One region of the Streptomyces sp. NPDC048504 genome, then DNA from elsewhere that is predicted to be linked to it. Evidence: riboswitches for the same ligand, from Rfam matches in the RefSeq annotation. Region 1 holds a riboswitch; the other holds the start of a gene.
The links. A riboswitch is a leader RNA that binds a small molecule or an ion and turns the genes downstream of it on or off. The one in region 1 is predicted to bind ZMP and ZTP.
Positions count from the first base shown of each region.

Region 2: it holds a riboswitch for ZMP and ZTP, as region 1 does, so the genes downstream of both, ACGFY9_RS30995 (glycine hydroxymethyltransferase) here and ACGFY9_RS22210 (bifunctional 5,10-methylenetetrahydrofolate dehydrogenase/5,10-methenyltetrahydrofolate cyclohydrolase) in region 1, are expected to answer to the same signal.

Region 1 covers NZ_JBICXA010000008.1:341,860-352,200, forward strand. The annotation lists gene ACGFY9_RS22210 (bifunctional 5,10-methylenetetrahydrofolate dehydrogenase/5,10-methenyltetrahydrofolate cyclohydrolase) at 1-839, opposite strand, end outside; ZMP/ZTP riboswitch at 872-956, opposite strand; gene ACGFY9_RS22215 (nuclear transport factor 2 family protein) at 1,212-1,577, opposite strand; gene ACGFY9_RS22220 (hypothetical protein) at 1,749-2,045, shown strand; gene ACGFY9_RS22225 (ABC transporter ATP-binding protein) at 2,125-3,879, opposite strand; gene ACGFY9_RS22230 (S-(hydroxymethyl)mycothiol dehydrogenase) at 4,038-5,126, shown strand; gene ACGFY9_RS22235 (MBL fold metallo-hydrolase) at 5,126-5,755, shown strand; gene ACGFY9_RS22240 (SDR family oxidoreductase) at 5,843-6,757, shown strand; gene ACGFY9_RS22245 (hypothetical protein) at 6,767-7,294, opposite strand; gene ACGFY9_RS22250 (SDR family NAD(P)-dependent oxidoreductase) at 7,345-8,148, shown strand; gene ACGFY9_RS22255 (pyridoxal phosphate-dependent decarboxylase family protein) at 8,122-9,522, opposite strand; gene ACGFY9_RS22260 (L,D-transpeptidase family protein) at 9,787-10,341, shown strand, end outside.
Region 2 covers NZ_JBICXA010000014.1:42,056-52,396, reverse strand. The annotation lists gene ACGFY9_RS31030 (ABC transporter permease) at 1-972, shown strand, start outside; gene ACGFY9_RS31025 (ABC transporter substrate-binding protein) at 974-1,930, shown strand; gene ACGFY9_RS31020 (isocitrate lyase/phosphoenolpyruvate mutase family protein) at 1,937-2,659, opposite strand; gene ACGFY9_RS31015 (carboxymuconolactone decarboxylase family protein) at 2,706-3,203, opposite strand; gene ACGFY9_RS31010 (PLP-dependent aminotransferase family protein) at 3,250-4,641, shown strand; gene ACGFY9_RS31005 (hypothetical protein) at 4,671-5,516, opposite strand; gene rocD (ornithine--oxo-acid transaminase) at 5,618-6,823, opposite strand; ZMP/ZTP riboswitch at 6,915-7,004, shown strand; gene ACGFY9_RS30995 (glycine hydroxymethyltransferase) at 7,036-8,490, shown strand; gene ACGFY9_RS30990 (hypothetical protein) at 8,531-9,220, opposite strand; gene ACGFY9_RS30985 (hypothetical protein) at 9,248-10,111, opposite strand; gene ACGFY9_RS30980 (hypothetical protein) at 10,211-10,341, opposite strand, start outside.

The DNA of each region.
Region 1 (10,341 bases):
ACCGTCTGTTCCAGGAGCGTGGCGATCGTCATCGGGCCGACGCCGCCCGGCACCGGCGTGATCAACGAGGCGCGTTCGGCGGCGGATTCGAAGTCGACATCGCCGATGTTGCCCGCGTTGTAGCCGGCGTCGATCACGACCGCGCCGGGCTTGATGTCCTCGCCGCGGATCAGCCGGGGGCGTCCCACGGCGGCGACCACGATGTCCGCCTCGCGGACCACCGCGGACAGGTCCCGGGTGCGGGAGTGGCAGTAGGTGACCGTCGCGTCGCGGGCCAGGAGCAGCATGCCGGCCGGCTTGCCAAGGATCGCGCTGCGGCCGACGACGACGGCCCGCTTGCCGGACGGGTCGACGTCGTACTCGTCGAGCAGCCGCATGATCCCGCCGGGCGTGCAGGACACGAAGCCCGGCAGGCCGAAGCTCATCGTCGCGAACGACGCGAAGGTCACGCCGTCCACGTCCTTCTCCGCCGCGATCGCCTCGAACGCGGCCCGCTCGTCGATGTGTTCACCCATCGGGTGCTGGAGCAGGATGCCGTGCACGGTCTCGTCGGTGGAGAGCGCGGTGAGGGTGGCGACCAGTTCGGCGGTGGTCGTGGTGGCGGGCAGTTCGACGTGCCGAGACTCGATGCCGGCCTTGCGCGAACGGTTCTGCTTCATCCGGACGTAGGTGACGGACGCCGGGTCCGCGCCCACCAGAACCGTCGCGAGACAGGGCGCCGTACCGGTGCGTTCCGTGAGGTCGGCGGCCTTCTTCGCGGTGTCCTCGACGATGCGCCGGGCGAGCGCGGTGCCGTCCTCCCCCAGTGCCTTAAGGGCCTGGGAGGTGCCCCCAGCCATGCCTGAGACATGATCCACTCCTGAGCTGGTTGACCAATCGCCCAGGCGCACGGCATCGACTCCGCGTGGGCCGCTCCACGGTGGTGCTCCACCTCAGCGCCAGTCACGACCCACGAACAGCCTAACCGACAGTCCTACGACAGCACGGGCCCGCTCAGCCACGCCGGAAACCCCGCGTCCGACCGGCAGGCGGCGGAAGCGAGTGGGACCGTGCCGCTCGCAGCGCCGACCCCAGCAGCGTGGCGGACGCTCGCAGTCCCGCCGCGGAGACCGGCGCCCGCCGTCGCGTCGCAGCGGAGCGGGCTGGTGCTGTGGTCGCCGAGAAGGTCCAGGTCAGACGGGTGTTGATCCGGACCTTCGGCACCAGCCTCGTTAGCCGTCCCATGCCTGGATCATGGTCTGCCGGGTGATCTTGCCGTCCTCCAGTAGAAGCATCGACTCGGCGAGGACACGGGCCCCGTCCGGGTACTGACACGATTCGCTGTAGGCGACCCGGTCCCCTTGTACGACGCATTCCTCCAGCTTGTGCGTCATGTCGCGGCTGTAGACGTCGGCGAGCATCGCGCCGATCTCGTCCCGGCCGTGCAGGACCTTGGGGTGACTGGGCTGGGTCTGGTGGTCGACGACGTGGATCTCGGCGTCGTCCGCGTAGAGCGACAGAAGTGTCGCCGCTGTGTGTTCCTCGATGCCCCGGCGCAGGGCTTCGGAGTCGAAGCCGGAGCGTGCCGCAGTGCCCATGGTGACCTCCTCGGAGGGGCGCGGCCCACACAGGAGCGAGCCGCGACGGGCCTCTCCTACGAGACTCCTCCGCCTCGCCGTGGTCGGCAAACCGGGAGGCGCGCTCCGCCTCACGGGTGAGCGGTGCCCGGTACCCGTGACCGCGCGAGGACCGGCCGCGTTGCTGAGGGCATGATCTCAACACGACGTATTGCCGCCGCCGTTGGTCTCGCCGTCGGGGTCACCGGCCTCGTCGCGCCGATGGCGAACGCCGCCGACGCGCCCGCCTTCAAGGACGGCAAGGTCAGCCCGGTCGCCCTGCTGGACTCGCTCGCGGTGAGCGAGATCCCCGCCGAGCACCGGGCGGAGGTCCCGCGGGTCGCCAGTCAGCTGCAGGGGCTGAACCACCTGAACGACCTCCAGCAGTTGCACCAGGTCACTGACATGGCCGCGCCGGTCACGGGACTCCTCCCCAGCATCGAGCCGTGAGCCCGCAGTACTGATCCCGCGGAGCACGCGGACCTTGAGGGCCGTCCGGAAACGGGCGGCCCTCAGCCGTTGCGCGGGATCAGCCCGCCGTCGCCAGGAACTGCGTCGCCGCCAGCTCCGCGTACAGCGGGTCGGCGGTCACCAGCTCCCGGTGCGTGCCCACCGCGCGGACCCGGCCCGCGTCCATCACGACGATCCGGTCGGCCATCGTCACCGTGGACAGCCGGTGCGCCACGACCAGGACCGTCGTCGTACGGGCCACATCGGCGACGGTGTCGCGCAGGGCCGCCTCGTTCACCGCGTCCAACTGAGAGGTCGCCTCGTCCAGGAGGAGCAGGCGGGGGCGGCGCAGGAGCGCGCGGGCGATGGCGACGCGCTGGCGTTCGCCGCCGGAGAGGCGGGTGCCCCGGTGGCCGACGAGAGTGTCGGCGCCCTTCGGGAGGCGGGCGACCAGGCCGTCGAGGCGGGTCGTCCTCAGGACGCGGGTGACGGCGTCGTCGTCGGCGTCCGGGTTGCCGAGCAGCAGGTTGTCGCGCAGGGAACCCGACAGGACCGGGGCATCCTGCTCCACATATCCGATGGCGGACCGGAGTTGGGTCAGTTCCCAGTCCGCGAGGTCCCGGCCGTCGAGGGTGATCGCGCCGGACTCGGGGTCGTAGAAACGCTCGATGAGGGAGAACACGGTGGTCTTGCCCGCGCCGGACGGGCCGACGAACGCCGTCATGCCCTGGGCCGGTACCTCGAAGGTCACGCCGTGGTGGACGTAGGGGAGGTCGTCGGCGTAGCGGAAGCGGACGTCGTCGAAGGCGAGTGCCGCGGGTTCGGCGCCGGGGGAGGGCAACTGGGCGGGCGGGGACGGGGGTTCGGCCGGGAGTCGGAGCGCCTCCTGGATGCGGGCGAGGGCCGCGGAGCCCGTCTGGTACTGGGTGATCGCGCCGACGACCTGCTGGATCGGCTGCATGAGGTAGAAGACGTAGAGGAGGAAGGCGACCAGCGTGCCGACGTCTATCGCGCCCGTCGCCACGCGTGCTCCGCCCACCGCGAGGACGGTGATGAAGGCGATCTGCATCGACAGGCCGGCCGTATTGCCCGCCGCCGCTGCCCACTTGGCCGCGCGGATGCTCTGCCGCCACGACTCCTCGGCCGCCGCGTGCAGGGTGCGCTCCTCGCGGTCCTCGGCGCCGGACGCCTTCACCGTGCGCAGCGCGCCGAGGATCCGCTCCAGCGAGGCACCCATCACGCCGATCGCGTCCTGCGCCTGCCGGCTGGCCCGGTTGATGCGCGGCACGATCACGCTGAGCACGGTGCCCGCGCCCACGATGACACCAAGCGTGACGGCCAGCAGCACGGGGTCGACGAGACCCATCATCACCACCGTCGCGACGAGGATGAGCCCTTCGGTGCCGAGGCCGACCAGTGAGTCGGTGGTGACCTCGCGCAGCAGCGTGGTGTCGGAGGTGATGCGGGCCATCAGGTCGCCGGGCTCGCTCCGGTCCACCGCGCTGATCCGCAGCCGCAGCAGATACGACGACAGGGCGCGCCGCGCACCGAGCACCACCGACTCGGCGGTGCGCCGCAGAACATACGAACCCAGCGCGCCCACCGCCGCGTTGGCGACCACCAGTGCCGACATCGCGAGCAACGCCCCGGTGATCGTCCGGTCGTGCGACAGATCGTCGATGAGCCCCCGCGCCACCAGCGGCAGCAGCAACCCGGTGCCCCCGGTGACCAACGAGAGCAGCGCGCCCGCCAACAGGGCCCAGCGGTGCGGTCGTACGTAGTCGAGGAGCAACCGCCAGGCCGGCGGACCGCTCTGAGTCCCTGCGATGCTCACGGCGCTCCTCGGGAGTCGGTCGGAACATTCAGGCTACGTCGGCCGCGATCGATCACGGTGATGGGCGGGGGCCGTGGCCGGGACGTCAGCGTGCCCTTACCGATCAGTCACGCGTAGGGTCGGAGGCAGGGACAACGGCGACGAAAGGGTTCAGGACCATGGCGCAGGAAGTACGCGGCGTGATCGCACCGGGCAAGAACGAGCCGGTCCGGGTCGAGACGATCGTCGTACCCGATCCCGGACCCGGTGAGGCCGTGGTGAAGGTACAGGCCTGCGGGGTCTGCCATACCGACCTGCACTACAAACAGGGCGGCATCAGCGACGACTTCCCGTTCCTGCTCGGGCACGAGGCCGCGGGCGTGGTGGAGTCGGTCGGCGAGGGCGTCACCGATGTCGCCCCCGGCGACTTCGTGATCCTCAACTGGCGTGCCGTGTGCGGGAATTGCCGGGCCTGTCTGCGCGGACGGCCGCAGTACTGCTTCAACACCCACAACGCCAAGCAGAAGATGACCCTCGCCTCGACCGGCCAGGAGCTCTCCCCGGCCCTGGGCATCGGCGCCTTCGCCGACAAGACCCTGGTCGCCGCCGGGCAGTGCACGAAGGTCGACCCGTCCGTCTCCCCGGCCGTCGCCGGGCTGTTGGGCTGTGGCGTGATGGCCGGCATCGGCGCCGCCATCAACACCGGCAACGTCGGGCGCGGTGACACGGTCGCGGTTATCGGGTGCGGCGGTGTCGGTGACGCGGCGATCGCCGGGTCCCGGCTCGCGGGTGCGGCGCGGATCATCGCCGTGGACATCGATGACCGGAAGCTGGAGAAGGCCCGCTCCATGGGGGCTACGCACACCGTCAACTCCAAGACGAGCGACCCCGTCGAGGCCATCCGCGAACTCACCGGCGGCTTCGGTGCCGATGTCGTCATCGAGGCCGTCGGGCGCCCCGAGACTTACAAACAGGCCTTCTACGCCCGGGACTTGGCGGGCACGGTCGTCCTCGTCGGTGTGCCCACGCCGGAGATGAAGCTCGAACTCCCGCTCCTGGACGTCTTCGGGCGGGGTGGCGCGCTGAAGTCGTCGTGGTACGGCGACTGTCTGCCCTCCCGCGACTTCCCCATGCTCATCGATCTGCATCAGCAAGGGCGCCTGGACCTGGCCGCGTTCGTCACGGAGACGATCCAACTGGACGAGGTGGAGAAGGCGTTCGAGCGGATTCACGGCGGCGACGTGCTGCGTTCGGTGGTGGAGCTGTGATGGCCGCTCGTATCGAACACCTCGTCACCTCGGGGCAGTTCAGCCTCGACGGCGGTACCTGGGACGTCGACAACAACGTGTGGATCGTGGGCGACGACCACGAGGTCGTCGTCATCGACGCGGCCCATGACGCGGACGCGATCCTCGCGGCGATCGGCGACCGCAGGCTGACCGCGATCATCTGCACCCACGCGCACAACGACCACATCGACGCGGCGCCCGAACTCGCGGACCGCACCGGCGCCACGATCTGGCTGCACCCCGACGACCTGCCCCTGTGGAAGCAGACCCACCCCGACCGCGACCCCGACGCCCACCTCGCCGACGGTCAGGTGATCGAGGCCGCGGGCGCCGACCTGAAGGTCCTGCACACGCCGGGGCACGCGCCCGGCGCGGTGTGCCTGTACGACCCCGGGCTCGGCACGGTCTTCACGGGAGACACCCTTTTCCACGGCGGCCCGGGCGCCACGGGACGGTCGTACTCCGACTTCCCGACGATCATCGACTCCATCCGCGACCGGCTGCTGACCCTCCCGCCCGAGACGAAGGTGCTCACCGGACACGGCGACTCGACGACCGTCGGGGCGGAGGCCGCACACCTGGAGGAGTGGATCGCGCGGGGCCACTGAGACACCGGCGAATACCCGACAGAGGGTGTCCGGCTTCTCCTGCACGATCGACATGACAGCGAGTCGAACGAGCACGGGAGGCCGGACATGCCGGGTCCACTGGAAGGCAAGGTCGCGCTGGTCGCGGGGGCGACGCGCGGAGCGGGACGCGGGATCGCCGTGGAACTGGGCGCGGCCGGCGCCACCGTCTACGTGACCGGGCGCAGCACCCGCGCCCAGCGCTCCGAGTACGACCGGCCCGAGACCGTCGAGGACACCGCCGACCTCGTCACGGCGGCCGGCGGCAGGGGTATCGCCGTCCCCACGGACCACCTGGAACCCTCGGCCGTCCGGGCGCTCGTCGACCGTATCGACGACGAACAGGGCCGCCTGGACGTCCTCGTCAACGACATCTGGGGCGGCGAGCACCTCTTCGCCTGGGACACCCCCGTCTGGGAACACGACCTCGACAACGGGCTCCGCATCCTCCGGCTGGCGGTCGAGACGCACGCGATCACCAGCCACCACGCGCTGCCCCTGCTCCTGCGCAGGCCCGGCGGCCTGGTCGTGGAGATGACCGACGGGACCGCCGAGTACAACCGCGACACCTACCGCGTCTCGTTCTTCTACGACCTCGCCAAGTCCTCCGTCCTGCGCATGGCCTTCGCCCTCGGCCACGAACTCGGCCCGCGCGGCGCCACCGCCCTCGCGCTCACCCCGGGCTGGCTGCGCTCCGAGATCATGCTCGACCAGTTCGGCGTACGCGAGGACAACTGGCGCGACGCCCTGGAACGCGTCCCCCACTTCGCCATCTCGGAGACCCCGCGCTATGTCGGCCGCGCCGTCGCCGCCCTCACCGCCGACCCCGAAGTGGCCCGCTGGAACGGGCAGTCGCTGTCCAGCGGCGGACTCGCCCCGGTGTACGGCTTCACGGACCTCGACGGCAGCCGTCCGGACGCGTGGCGGTACCTGGTGGAGGTGCAGGACGTGGGGAAACCTGCGGATGTGAGTGGGTATCGGTGAGGTGAGAGGTCAGACCCGCGTCACCGGCCAGCGTCCCGAGTGGCCCGGCGGGAGCGCCAGATCGTTCCGTACGGCGGCGTAGTAGCCCTCGCGCCTGGAGCGCTGACGATCCATCAACTCCCGCCAGGCCTCGGGGTCGTGGGTCTCCGCACGCATGAACCGCTCCATCTCCATCACCGCGCCGACCCACGCCCGGGCCTTGTCCACCACCTCCGTACTCCCCAGCAGAAGCAGCGCCTCACCGGGCGGATCCCGGTCCACGGTCGCCTCGGCCAGCAGCGGTTCCGCCTCGGCCGGGGACAGCGGGTGCGGATGCGGGTCGTTGCCGAAATGGGAGGCGACCCGGTAGGTCAGGGTCACGGACTTCTTCAGGGTCCTGGCGTACTCGGCGTACACCTCAAGCCGCCGCTCCTCCCAACGGGCGTCCCGCTCACGGCGGAACCTCGCCCGATCGCCCCGCACGATCGCCACGTACGAGCCGAGGGCGCCGATCACGACACCGATGAGCGCGGGAAGTTGCTGGATGAACGCGTTCATGTCCGCACGCTATCTGCCGAGTTGATCGTTCCGGCAGTACGTTCGGCCGCATGACTGACACAACGCGCTTCGAAGGGTACGGAGTTCTCGTCACCGGTGCGGCCCGCGGCATCGGCGCGGCCATCTCCCGGCGGCTCGCGGAGGAGGGGGCGCGGGTGCTGGTGACCGACGTCGATCTGCCCGAGGCGGAGAAGACGGCGGCGGCACTGCGCGAACTCGGGCTGGCGTCGGAGGCGTTCGGCTGTGATGTGGGGGACCGGGAGGCGGTGGAGCGGGCCGTCGCCCGGGCCGTCGAGTCCTTCGGGGCGCTCGACGTTCTCGTCAACAGTGCCGCGCACTGCACGCCCGACCTCCCGCTCTTCGAGGACGAGCCCGAGGACAAGTGGGCCGGCGACCTCGACATCACGCTGACGGGAACGTACCGGTGCTGCCGTGCCGCTCTCCCGCACCTGGTCGCCTCGGGACGCGGGGCGATCGTCAACATCGGTTCCGTGAACGGCGCTCAGGACTTCGGCAACCATGCCTACAGCGCGGCCAAGGCCGGACTCACCTCGCTGACCCGCACCCTCGCCGGGCACGCCGGCCGACGCGGTGTGCGGGTCAATCTGGTGATGCCGGGCACGGTACGGACCTCCGCGTGGGAGGGGCGCGACGACGAACTGGACGCCGTCAGCGGGCTGTTCCCGCTGGGCCGGGTCGGTGAGCCCGAGGACATCGCCGCGGCCGTCGCGTTCCTCGCCTCGCGGGACGCATCCTGGATCACCGGAACCACCCTCGCCGTCGACGGAGGGCTCACCGCGGTCAACACCGGGTTCCGGCTGTCCCTTTCAGAGCGCGGGTCCAAGGCGCAGTGAGGCGAGCGCCGCCAGCACCCGGTCCGTATCGGCCTCGGACGTACGCCAGTTGCTGAACGCGGCGCGCAGCGCGGGTGTCCCGTCGTAGACCGTCGGCGTCAGGAACGCCTCGCCGGTGGCGGCCACGGCCTCCGCGACGGCGGCCACCCGTTCCTGTGTGGGGTTCTCGGCGAGGGTGAAGCAGACGACGTTCAGCCGGACCGGTGCGGACAGCCGCAGGCCCGGGAACGCGGCGATGCCCTCGCCGAGGCGGTAGGCGAGAGCCACGTTGCGCTCGACGATCTCGCGGTGCCCGGCACGGCCGTAGGCCATGAGGGAGAACCACGCGGGGAGGGCGCGCAGGCGCCGGGAGTTCTCGGGGGTGAGGTGGAGGAAGTCCGGGTCGCCGGTCGGCGGGCCGAGGTACGGGGACGCGTTGTGGAACACCCTGGTCTGGAGGTCGCGGCGGCGGGTGAACTGGACGGCCGCGTCGTAGGGCACGTTGAGCCACTTGTGGAGGTCGACGCAGACCGAGTCGGCCGCGTCGAGGCCGTCGACGAGGTGGGCGTACGCGGGGGAGAGCGCGGCGAAGCCGCCGAACGCGGCGTCCACGTGCAGCCAGAAGTCGTGCCGTGCCTTGAGGGCGGCGATCGCCCGCAGGTCGTCGAAGTCGACGGTGTTCACCGTGCCGGCGTTCGCGACGACGATCGCCGGGCGGCCCTTCAACTCGCTGAGCGCGGCGTCGAGTTGGGCCACGTCGACGGCCTCGCGGTTCCCGGCGAGCACGGGCACGTACCGCATCCGGTCGCGGCCGATGCCCAGCACGGACAGCGCCTTCGGGACGCTGGAGTGCGGGCTGCCGGAGAGCACGTCGACCGGGCCGAGCGCGGCGGCCCCGTCCTGCGACACGTCCACGCCCCGGCGCTCGCCGAGCCACTCGCGGGCGACGGCGAGACCCACCGTGTTGGACACGGTCGCACCGGTGACGAAGGCCCCGGAGTGCGCCTCGCCCAACCTGAACAGCTCGCGCAGCCAGCCCACCGTCTCCCGCTCCAGCGCCGCCGCCCAGGAACCGGCCGCACCGGACACGTTCTGGTCGTACGCGCTGGTCAGCCAGTCCCCGGCGACCGACGCGGGCGTGGCGCCACCGGTCACGAAGCCGAGGTAGCGCGGGCCCGCCGACGCGGAGAGCCCGGGCGCCCACCGTTCGGCGAACCGCGCGAGAGCCGCCTCGCCACCGGCCCCCTCGACCGGCAGCGGCTCCCTGTCGGGCGCCTTGTCGAGCCGGGCGACCGGCCGCTCGGCCATCCCGTCCAGCTCACGGGCGGCCATGTCACGGGCGGACTGGAGGAGGGCGGGGAGCCGGGAGAGATCGTCGGCGAGAGTGCGGTGCATGGGCGGCAGCGTAGGACGAGGGGGTGGCCGGGGTATCGGTCCACTTCGGGGAAACTGGCCTGAGGGGAAATGTACCGAGGACCGCCCCAGGGCAAGACCACGCAACCGTAGGCACCGAGACCCCTGCGTCCGGAAATGTCACCGGGTGACGAGGAAAGTCACCGTTTCGTTGCAGCGTGTCCGCGTCTACAACCGCCACCCGGGTACACCGGTCTAGCTGGCAGAGATCGCAGGACCGGACAATGGGTTGGGGAAGGGCACGTCATGGGGGACATACGCAGACGAGGTGTCATGGCGCTCGGTATCACCGGGCTGGTGGCACCGCTCACGCTGGCGCTGGGCGGCGCTCCGGCGCAGGCGGCGACGAGCTGTACGACGCAGGCGGGGCCGTACCAGAAGCAGGTCGAGAAGTTCCTCGGCCGGCCGGTCGACGGGAAGCAGTCCGCCGCCGACTGCAAGGCCATCAAGGCCTTCCAGACCAAGCACGGCATCACGCCGAACATCGGCTACGCGGGATCCGTCACCTGGGGCGTGATGGACCTCATGAACAAGCAGAAGGCCGTGGGCAACAAGCCGAACGCGGCCGGCAAGTGCCCGACCAACAAGGGCCGCATCGCCTGCGTCAACCTCACGCTGCAGATCAGCTGGATCCAGGACGGCAGCCGGCTGGTCTACGGCCCGGTCCCGGTGCGCACCGGCCGTAACGGCTACGAGACCCGCACCGGTCTGAAGAAGATCTACTGGCGGGACATCGACCATGTCTCGAACATCTACAACGTGCCCATGCCTTATAGCCAGTTCTTCGACGGCGGCCAGGCC
Region 2 (10,341 bases), on a different contig from region 1:
ACCGACGAGTCCGCGGGGGAGCCGGGGTCGGGCCTCCGCCCGTGGCTGTACGCACTCGGCGCCACCGTCGCCGTGGCGGTCGCCGCCCGTCTCGCCGGCGCCCTGGACTGGCCATCCGGCTGGACCCTGGACATCGCCGAACCGGTGAACCGGGTCGTCGACTGGATGACCGCCCACCTCTACTCCGGCGTCCCCTACCTCGGCGGCACCGCCGACTGGGCCGGCCACTTCACCACCTGGGTCCTGGACCCCGTACGCGACGGACTGCAGTGGCTGCCCTGGTGGTCGGTGCTGCTGATCGTCGCCGCCCTCGCCTGGGTGATCGGCACCTGGCGCACCGCGCTCACCGCCGTCCTCGCCATGGCCGCGATCGGCGTGCTCGGGGTGTGGAAGCCGTCGCTGGACACGCTGTCTCAGGTGCTGGCCGCCGTGGCCGTCACCCTCGTCCTCGGCTTCGCGACCGGCATCGCCGCCGCCCGCAGCGACCGCTTCGAACGGGCCCTGCGCCCCGTCCTCGACGTCTGCCAGACGATGCCGCAGTTCGTGTACCTGATCCCGGTCGTCGCCCTCTTCGGCGTCGGCCGCGCCCCCGCCGTCGCGGCGGCCGTCGTCTACGCCCTCCCCGCGGTCGTCCGCATCACCACGCAGGGCCTGCGCCAGGTCGACCCGGCCGCCCTGGAGTCGGCCCGCTCGCTCGGCGCGACCAGCGCCCAGCAGCTGCGGCAGATCCAACTCCCGCTCGCCCGCCCGGCGTTGATGCTCGCCGTCAACCAGGGCGTGGTCCTCGTCCTCGCCGTCGTCATCATCGGCGGCCTGGTCGGCGGCGGCGCCCTCGGCTACGACGCCGTGTTCGGCCTCGCCCAGGGCGACCTGGCGACCGGACTCGTTGCGGGCGCCGCGATCGTCTGCCTCGGCCTGATGCTCGACCGGGTGACCCAGCCGACGCAACGCCGCACCAAGAAGGGAGCGTGACATGCGAGTTCGTACGGCTTATGCAGTGGCCGCGGTGACGTCCCTCGCCCTGCTCTCGGGCTGTGGCGCCGCCGACATGACCAAGCAGGCCTCGCCCTTCGCCAACGCGCAGGGCGCCAAGACCGTGACCCTCTCCGTCCAGTCCTGGGTGGGCGCACAGGCCAACGTGGCCGTCGCGCAGTACCTGTTGGAGCACAAGCTCGGCTACCGCGTCGACACCGTCCAGGTCGACGAGGTCCCCGCGTGGGACGCGCTCAGTCAGGGCCGGGTCGACGCGATCCTGGAGGACTGGGGCCACCCCGACCAGGAGAAGCGCTACGTCGACGACAAGAAGACGATCACGCGGGCGGGCGGCCTCGGGGTGACCGGGCACATCGGCTGGTACGTCCCGACCTACCTGGTCAAGCAGCACCCGGACATCACGAACTGGAAGAACCTCAACAAGTACTCCTCGCTGTTCCGCACCGCCGAGAGCGGCAGCAAGGGCCAGTTGATGGACGGCTCGCCCTCCTACGTCACCAACGACAAGGCCCTGGTGACGAACCTGAAGCTCAACTACCAGGTGGTGTTCGCCGGTTCGGAGGCCGCGCAGATCACCCAGATGAAGCAGTTCGCCAAGGAGAAGAAGCCCTTCCTCACCTACTGGTACGCCCCCCAGTGGCTCTTCAAGAAGGTCCCCATGACGGAGGTCGAACTCCCCGCCTACAAGGAGGGTTGCGACGCCGACGCCGCCAAGGTCGCCTGCGCCTACCCCCACACCCCGCTGCAGAAGTACCTCAACACGGACTTCGCCAAGCGCGGCGGCAAGGCGGCGGCCTTCCTGAAGAAGTTCACGTGGACGACCGAGGACCAGAACGAGGTCTCCCTGATGATCGCCGACCAGAAACTGTCCCCGGCCGACGCCGCGAAGAAGTGGGTGGACAGCCACCCCTCCACCTGGAAGGCCTGGCTGTCCTGACCCCGCTCACCGCTTCAGCTCCACGGCCCTCTCCTTGAGCGCGAGTGCCGCCCAGCGCTGGAGCCCCGGCCCGAACGTGATGCGCGTGGCCCCGAGTTCACCGAGTGCGGTGGGCGAGGGGCCCTCGCCTTCCAGCCGCGCGAGCACGTTGACCGGCCCCTGGATACCGGACCGCAGCAACGGCAGCACATCCGCCGGAGCCATGATCGGATAGACGCAGTCGGCGCCCGCCGCGACGTACAACGCGGCCCGCTCGATGGCCCGTTCGGGGTTCCCGTCACCGTGCAGGAAGGTGTCGACGCGCGCGTTGACGAACAACCGCTCCGCCGCCACCGCCCGCACCTCGGCCAGCCAGTCCGCGTGCCGCCGCGGGTCCTTGAGCACACCGCCGTCGGAGTCCTCAAGGTTGCACCCCACCGCCCCCGCCTCCAGCAGCCGCTCCACCAGCTCCTTCGGCGCGAGCCCGTACCCGCCCTCGACATCCGCCGACACCGGCACGTCCACGGCCCGCACGATCCGGGCGACCGCCGCGAACATCTCGTCCGCCGGCGTCGCCCCGTCCTCGTACCCGAGCGAGGCGGCCACCCCGGCGCTGGGCGTGGCGAGCGCCGTGAACCCGGCCTCCACGAACACCCGCGCACTCACCGCGTCCCAGGGCCCGGGCAGCACCAGCGGATCACCGGGCAGCCGCCGCCGATGCAGACTCCGGAACAGCTCGACCTTGCTCACGGCCGACACCCCCGGACTTCACGGCCCAACACCCGTGCGGGCGACGTCACTTGAACTGTCCCGCCTTGTAGTGCCCCGGCACCATCCGCGTGCTCACCCCGAACCGGTTCCACGCGTTGATCACCGTGATCGCGGCGATCAGCTGAGCCAGCTCGGCCTCCTCGAACTGCTCGGCCGCCCGCGCGTACACCTCGTCCGGCACAAAACCGTCCGTGATGACGGTGACCGCCTCGGTCAGCTCGATCGCCGCCAGCTCCTTCTCGGTGTAGAAGTGCCGCGACTCCTCCCACGCGCCGAGCTGAATGATCCGCTCCACACTCTCGCCCGCCGCGAGCGCGTCCTTGGTGTGCATGTCGAGGCAGTACGCGCAGTGGTTGAGCTGCGAGGCGCGGATCTTCACCAGTTCCAGCAGCTTCGGGTCGAGGCCCCGCCGGGCGGCGATGTCGAGACGGACCATCGCCTTGTAGACCTCGGGCGCATGCTCGGCCCAGTTCAGGCGGGGGCTGTGCTCGTGGGCGTAAGGAGTTTCCTGTGCTGTGGTCATGTCTCGACTCTAGAAGTCAGGCAGCCCAGGAGTATGGTCCATTTCCATGGCGAAATCTTGGGCCACTTACGGCGTCGACCTGCATGTCGAACCGACCGCCACCAGCACCGGCGTCCGCCGCGGCCTCACGGACGCCCTGCGCGACGCCGTCCGCACCGGCCGCCTCGCCCCCGGCACCCGGCTGCCCTCCTCCCGCTCCCTCGCCACCGACCTGGGCATCGCCCGCAACACGGTCGCCGACGCGTACGCCGACCTGGTCGCCGAGGGCTGGCTCACCGCCCGCCAGGGCTCAGGTACCCGCGTCGCCGAACGCGCCATCGTCCCGCCTACGGACACGACCCCGCCCCGCCGCCTCCGCAACAGCCCCACCTACGACCTCGTCCCCGGCACCCCCGACCTCGCCGCCTTCCCTCGCACCGAGTGGCTCAAGGCCGCCCGCCGCGCCCTCACCAACGCCCCCTACCAGGCCCTCGGCTACGGCGACCCACGCGGCCGCGTCGAACTCCGCACCGCCCTCGCCGCCTACCTCTCCCGCGCCCGCGGCGTACGCGCCGACCCCGAGCACATCCTGATCAGCGCGGGCATCTCCAGCGGCCTGCGCCTCCTCGGCGCCGTCCTGCGCACCCGCGGCGCCCACACGATCGCGGTGGAGTCCTACGGCCTCGCCGTCCACTGGCAGATCCTGAACGAGGCCGGCCTGCGCACCCGCCCGCTCCCCCTCGACGAACTGGGCACGAACCCAGGCCAGTTGACGGACGAAGCGGCGGTCCTCCTGACCCCCGCCCACCAGTTCCCCATGGGCGTCCCCCTCCACCACGACCGCCGCTCCGCCGCCGTCGACTGGGCCCGACGCACCGGCAGCCTGGTCCTGGAGGACGACTACGACGGCGAGTTCCGCTACGACCGCCAGCCCATCGGCGCCCTCCAGGGCCTCGACCCGAACCACGTCGTCTACCTCGGCACCGCCAGCAAGTCCCTCGCCCCCGGCCTCCGCCTCGCCTGGATGGTCCTGCCCCCCTCACTGATGGAGGAGGTCGCGCAGGCGAAGGGCGGCATCGACACCTGCGGCGTCCTGGACCAGCTGACCCTCGCCGAGTTCATCACCTCCGGCGCCTACGACCGCCACGTCCGCGCCGCCCGCCTGCGCTACCGCCGCCGCCGCGACACCCTGGTCGACGCCCTCGCCCAGCACGCCCCCGACGTCCACGTCACCGGCATCGCGGCCGGCTTCCACGCCGTCCTGAGCCTCCCGCCCGGCACCGAACAGTCCGTGGTCCAAGCCGCCGCCTGGCAGGGCCTTGCCCTCCACTCCCTGTCCTTCTACCGCCACGAACAGGCCCTCGCCGACCCACTGGACGCCCTGGTGGTGGGCTACGGCACGCCGCCGGACCATGCGTGGGCGGGGGCGGTGGAGGCGCTGTGCAGGGTGCTGCCGTGACCTACGCCGCCGTCTTCCCCTGGCCTGGCCTACGCCGTTTCCACGGGAGCTTCGTCGGCTGCTTCCGCCGGCGCCTCACCAAAACGCGCCAACGCCAACGCCCCCGCCACAGCCACCAGGAACCCCAGCACCGCCAGCCACTCCAACCCGTCCCGCGTACGGTCCCCGAGCCACACCACCCCCACCAGCGCCGGACCGATCGTCTCCCCGATCACCAGCCCGGCGGTGGCCGTCGTCACCGACCCCCGCTGCAGGGCCGTCGTCAGCAGCAGAAACGCGGCGCCCCCACCGACGAGCAGCGCGTACGTCGCCGGATTGCCGACCAGTGTCGAGGGCTTCAACGAGTCGATCAACCGAACCGCCACCTCGACCACCCCGAACCCGAACCCGGCCCCCAGCCCCAGCGTCAACGCCCGCCCCCGCTCCGGCAGTCGCCCCCCGACCAGCCCGAGCAGCAACACCGCCACCGCCGTCGCCAACATCGCCCACTTCAACGCCGTGGACCCGTCCTGGTGCCCCTCCGCCCCGGATGCCAGCCCCAGCATCGCCAGTCCCGCGCACACCACGCCGACGGCTCCCCACTCCACGCCGCTGAGCCGTACCTTCAGCAGCCGCGCGGCCACCACCGCCGTCACCGCGAGGCTCGAAGCCAGCGCCGCCCCGACCGCGTAGATCGGAAGCGACCGCAGCGCCGCGATCTGGAACACGAACCCCAGACCGTCCAGCCCCAGCCCCGCCAGATACCGCCACTGCCGCAGCGCCCGCAGCAACAGCGCCGCGTCCCCGCCCCCACCCGCCGTGGCCGCCCGCGCGGCGACCGCCTGCAGCACCGTCGCCGTACCGAAGCAGACCGCCGCGCCGAGCGCGCACACCATTCCAAAGAGCACAAAGTGACTCTAGGGGAGGGGAGATCGCCACGGGCCTTCTGTGCGGGGCCTCTCACCGATCTCTGGAGATGCCCCGGACCCGCACGGTCCTAGATCCCCAACACCGCCCGTAGTTGGGCCAGCCCCCAGTCCAGGTCCTCCTGGCTGATCATCAGCGGCGGCGCGATCCGGATCGTCGACCCGTGAGTGTCCTTCACCAGGACGCCCCGGTCCATCAACCTCTCCGAGATCTCCCGGCCCGTCCCGACCGCCGGGGCGATGTCGACCCCCGCCCACAGACCCCGCCCGCGCACCGCCGTCACCCGGCCGGTACCGGTCAACTGCCGCAATTCCCGGTGCAGATGCTCCCCGAGCTCCGCGGCCCGCGCCTGGTACTCGCCCGTCCGCAGCATCGCGATCACCTCCAGCGCCACCGCACACGCCAGCGGATTCCCGCCGAACGTCGACCCGTGCTCCCCGGGCCGGAACACCCCCAGCACCTCCGCACTCGACACCACCGCCGACACCGGCACCACCCCACCGCCCAGCGCCTTCCCGAGCACATACATGTCGGGCACCACCCCCTCGTGCTCGCACGCGAACGTCCGCCCCGTCCGCCCGAGCCCCGACTGGATCTCGTCGGCGACGAAGAGCACGTTCCGCTCCCGCGTCAACTCCCGTACCCCCGCCAGATATCCGGCTGGCGGCACCAGCACCCCCGCCTCGCCCTGGATCGGCTCCAACAGCACGGCCACCGTGTTCTCACTGACCGCCGCCCGCATCGCGGTGAGATCCCCGTACGGCACGATCTCGAAGCCCGGCGTGTACGGCCCGAAGTCCGCCCGCGCCTCCGGGTCGGTCGAGAAGCTGATGATTGTCGTCGTACGGCCGTGGAAGTTGTTGCCCGCCACCACGATCTTCGCCCGCCCTTCAGGCACGCCCTTGACCTGGTACCCCCACTTCCTAGCCGTCTTCAGCGCGGTATCCACCGCCTCCGCGCCCGTGTTCATCGGCAGCACCAGCTCCATGCCGCACAGCTCGGCCAACTGCTCGCAGAACGCGCCGAACCGGTCGTGGTGGAATGCCCTCGACGTCAGCGTCACCCGCTCCAACTGCGCCTTCGCCGCCGCGATCAGCCGCGGGTTGCCGTGCCCGAAATTGAGCGCCGAATAGCCGGCCAGCAGATCGAGACAGCGCCTCCCCTCCACGTCCGTCATCCACGCACCGTCGGCGGTGGCGACGACCAACGGCAGCGGGTGGTAGGTGTGCGCGGTGTGCGCGTCGGCGGCGGCGATGAGTGCTTCGGTACTGGTCACGGCGTCTCCCGGGGGTGAGGGTGCCCCTTTCCTATCCTCGCCCGCATGGTGGACGCAGGAGCCGCACCGTCCGGCACGCCCGGTAGGCTGACCGGCGGGCCGTGACTGGCGCGCTGGGATGGGACCGACCATCGGGGAGCGGCCCGAGCTGGAATGTGTGCCGTGCGCCTGGGCCGTACCGAGAACGCCGAACGCCACGTCCGGAGGTCCCCATGCCCGACAATTCCGCGCCCCTTTCCAACGAGTCCACCGCCTTCCGCGCCGCCCTCGATGTGATCCGCGCCGTCGAGCCGCGCGTCGCCGACGCCATCGGCCAGGAAGTCGCCGACCAGCGCGAGATGCTCAAGCTGATCGCCTCCGAGAACTACGCCTCCCCGGCCACCCTCCTGGCCATGGGCAACTGGTTCAGCGACAAGTACGCCGAAGGCACCATCGGCCGCCGTTTCTACGCCGGCTGCCGCAACGTCGACACCGTCGAGTCCCTCGCCGCCGAGCACGCGCGCGAACTCTTCGGCGCCCGCCACGCCTACGTCCAGCCGCACTCCGGCATCGACGCCAACCTCGTCGCCTTCTGGTCGATCCTCGCCGACCGCGTCGAGGCCCCGGCCCTCGCGAAGGCGGGCGTCCGCCAGGTCAACGACCTCTCCGACGCCGACTGGGCCGAACTCCGCCAGGCCTTCGGCAACCAGCGCATGCTCGGCATGTCCCTGGACGCCGGCGGCCACCTCACCCACGGCTTCCGCCCCAACATCTCCGGCAAGATGTTCGACCAGCGCTCCTACGGCACCGACCCCGTCACCGGCCTCATCGACTACGAGGCACTGCGCGCCTCCGCCCGTGAGTTCAAGCCGCTGATCATCGTCGGCGGCTACTCCGCCTACCCGCGCCTGGTGAACTTCCGCATCATGCGCGAGATCGCCGACGAGGTCGGGGCGACCCTGATGGTGGACATGGCGCACTTCGCCGGTCTGGTCGCGGGCAAGGTGCTGACCGGCGACTTCGACCCGGTCCCGCACGCCCAGATCGTCACCACCACCACCCACAAGTCGCTGCGCGGCCCGCGTGGCGGCATGGTCCTGTGCGACGACTCCCTCAAGGACCAGGTCGACCGCGGCTGCCCGATGGTCCTCGGCGGCCCGCTCCCGCACGTCATGGCAGCCAAGGCCGTCGCCCTCGCCGAGGCCAGGCAGCCCTCCTTCCAGGACTACGCCCAGCGCATCGTCGACAACTCCCGTGCGCTGGCGGGCGGTCTGATGCGCCGGGGCGCCACCCTCGTCACCGGCGGTACCGACAACCACCTCAACCTGATCGACGTCGCCTCCTCCTACGGCCTCACCGGCCGCCAGGCCGAGGCCGCCCTGCTCGACTCGGGCATCGTCACCAACCGCAACGCCATCCCCGCCGACCCCAACGGCGCCTGGTACACCTCCGGCATCCGCATCGGCACTCCCGCCCTCACCACCCGCGGCCTGGGCACCGCAGAGATGGACGAGGTCGCCGGCCTCATCGACCGCGTCCTCACCACCACGGAACCCGGCACCACCAGCAAGGGCGCGCCGTCCAAGGCCCAGCACATCCTCGACCCGAAGGTCGCGGACGAGATCTCCCACCGCGCCACGGACCTCGTCGCCGGCTTCCCCCTGTACCCGGAGATCGACCTCGGCTGACCCACGCTCACTCTTTTGAGTTGTCAAAGACCGGCGACTCTCACAGATCGATGAGTTCCTGTCGTGGTTCCTCGCGCGGCGGTCCGGCCTCACGCCGGGCCGCCGCGCGGCGTATCAGCAGCGTGCCGCCGATCCCGACGGCCGCACCCGCCGCCGCCCACCAGACAGGCTCGGTAAGCCCCGCAGATTGAGGCCGACCCCCAACTGCCTTGCCCTCGGCGCCGGTTCCGCCGAGCACCCCCGCCCGATCCAACTGCGCGAAGACCGCGCGCGGCGCCCGATGCCAGCGGATGTCGTCGTCCGCCACCTCCGGAGCGGGATCCGTCCGCACCCACGGTGTGCCGTCCGAGGCCACGAACAACTGGTCCTCCCGCTCCACCGCCGCATCACCACCCGGAGCCCGACTCGTCCGCGGCCAGCCCCCGACCCCGGTCAGCCCCCACACCACGGTGATCCGCACCGCCGGATACCGGCCCGCCTCCCACTCCTGCGACACCCGCTCCGTCCCCGCGTACGTCGGCTGCAACAACGTCCACAGGCGGGCGAACGACGACTCCCCGGAGCGCCACGTCTCGGTCCGGCCGGTGTCACCCGCCACGACCAGCGCCAGATCAGGGATGTCCCGGAGCGGAGCCGCTTGGACCTGGTGCATCCCGACGAGGGCCACCAGCACCGGCCCGGCCACGAGGCACAGACTCCGCAACCTCGCCCGTCCCCTCCCGAGTTCCATTCCTCCCCCTCCGTCTCCTGCCGCCCCTCACACGTCCCGCAACTCCTGCCTGGGCCCCGGCTCCCGCCCCTTCCGCCACCGGTCCAACGCCAGCCGCGAGGCGAACGGCCGCAGAACCAAGGCCAGTGCCCCTCCGGCCGCCGCACCCGGTATCGCCCACCACCAGTCGGTGCGGTGTCCCTTGTCCGGCAGGGAGACTCGCACCGTGGTGGTCCCCGTCCCCGCTCCCGTCCCCGTGTCGGCGTCAGGTGCGACAGTTGCCGGAGCGGGCTCGGTCGACTGCCACGGCGCCGGGAAGATGCCGGAGTATCCGTCGCCGGTGCCCTTGCCCGTCACGCCCAACTTCTTCAAGAGGGCGCGCAGTTGGGCGGGTTGCCCGGCCCGGTGCCAATAGCCGTTCAGGTTCGTGTTCTCCGACACGTCGGCCGCCGTGTGGATCCAGACCGCCTGCGGCCGGGACTCGACGGGAAAGACCCGGTCGATCCGCCAGGGTGATATGTCGTGCGCCAGCCAGGTGACGTTGATCTGGCGGGCGTGGGCCAGATCGGCCTCGGGCGGCTTGTCGCGGGTGCCCTTGCCCTCCGGCCCGAGCAACTGCTGGAGTTCTCCGTACTGTTCGTCCGAGTAGTACAGCGCGGTGGCCTGCCCGCTCTCCGGCGAGGTCACGAGCACGCTCGTCGGTCCACCCGCCGCCGCATCCGACGCACCCCACACCATCAGGGCCAGCGTCATCGCCAACGCCCCGCTCAGCGCCGCCAGTTCACGAACCCCACCCGCACTCCCGCGCGTCGCGCCCGTGACCCCGCCCGCCCCGCCCGTACTTCCGCCTCCGTACACCCGAACCCCCAACCAGCCGATCCCCGTACGGCCCGCCCGCGAGCCGCCTGTCACTTCTGGTACACCGCTCGACCCGCCGAGGTTCCCACCCCACCCGCGCTGTCTGAACTACCCGCGCTACTCGCACAGTTCGCGCCACTTGCACAGGTCGCCCTACCCGCGCCGGTCGAGCGACCGCGCGATCTCCAAGGCCCGCCGCTTCGACCCCACGCCCTCCAGACGGAACGTCAGATCCCCGCCGGGAACCCCACCGACCGCATGGGTCCACAGCAGCGTCGGCCCCG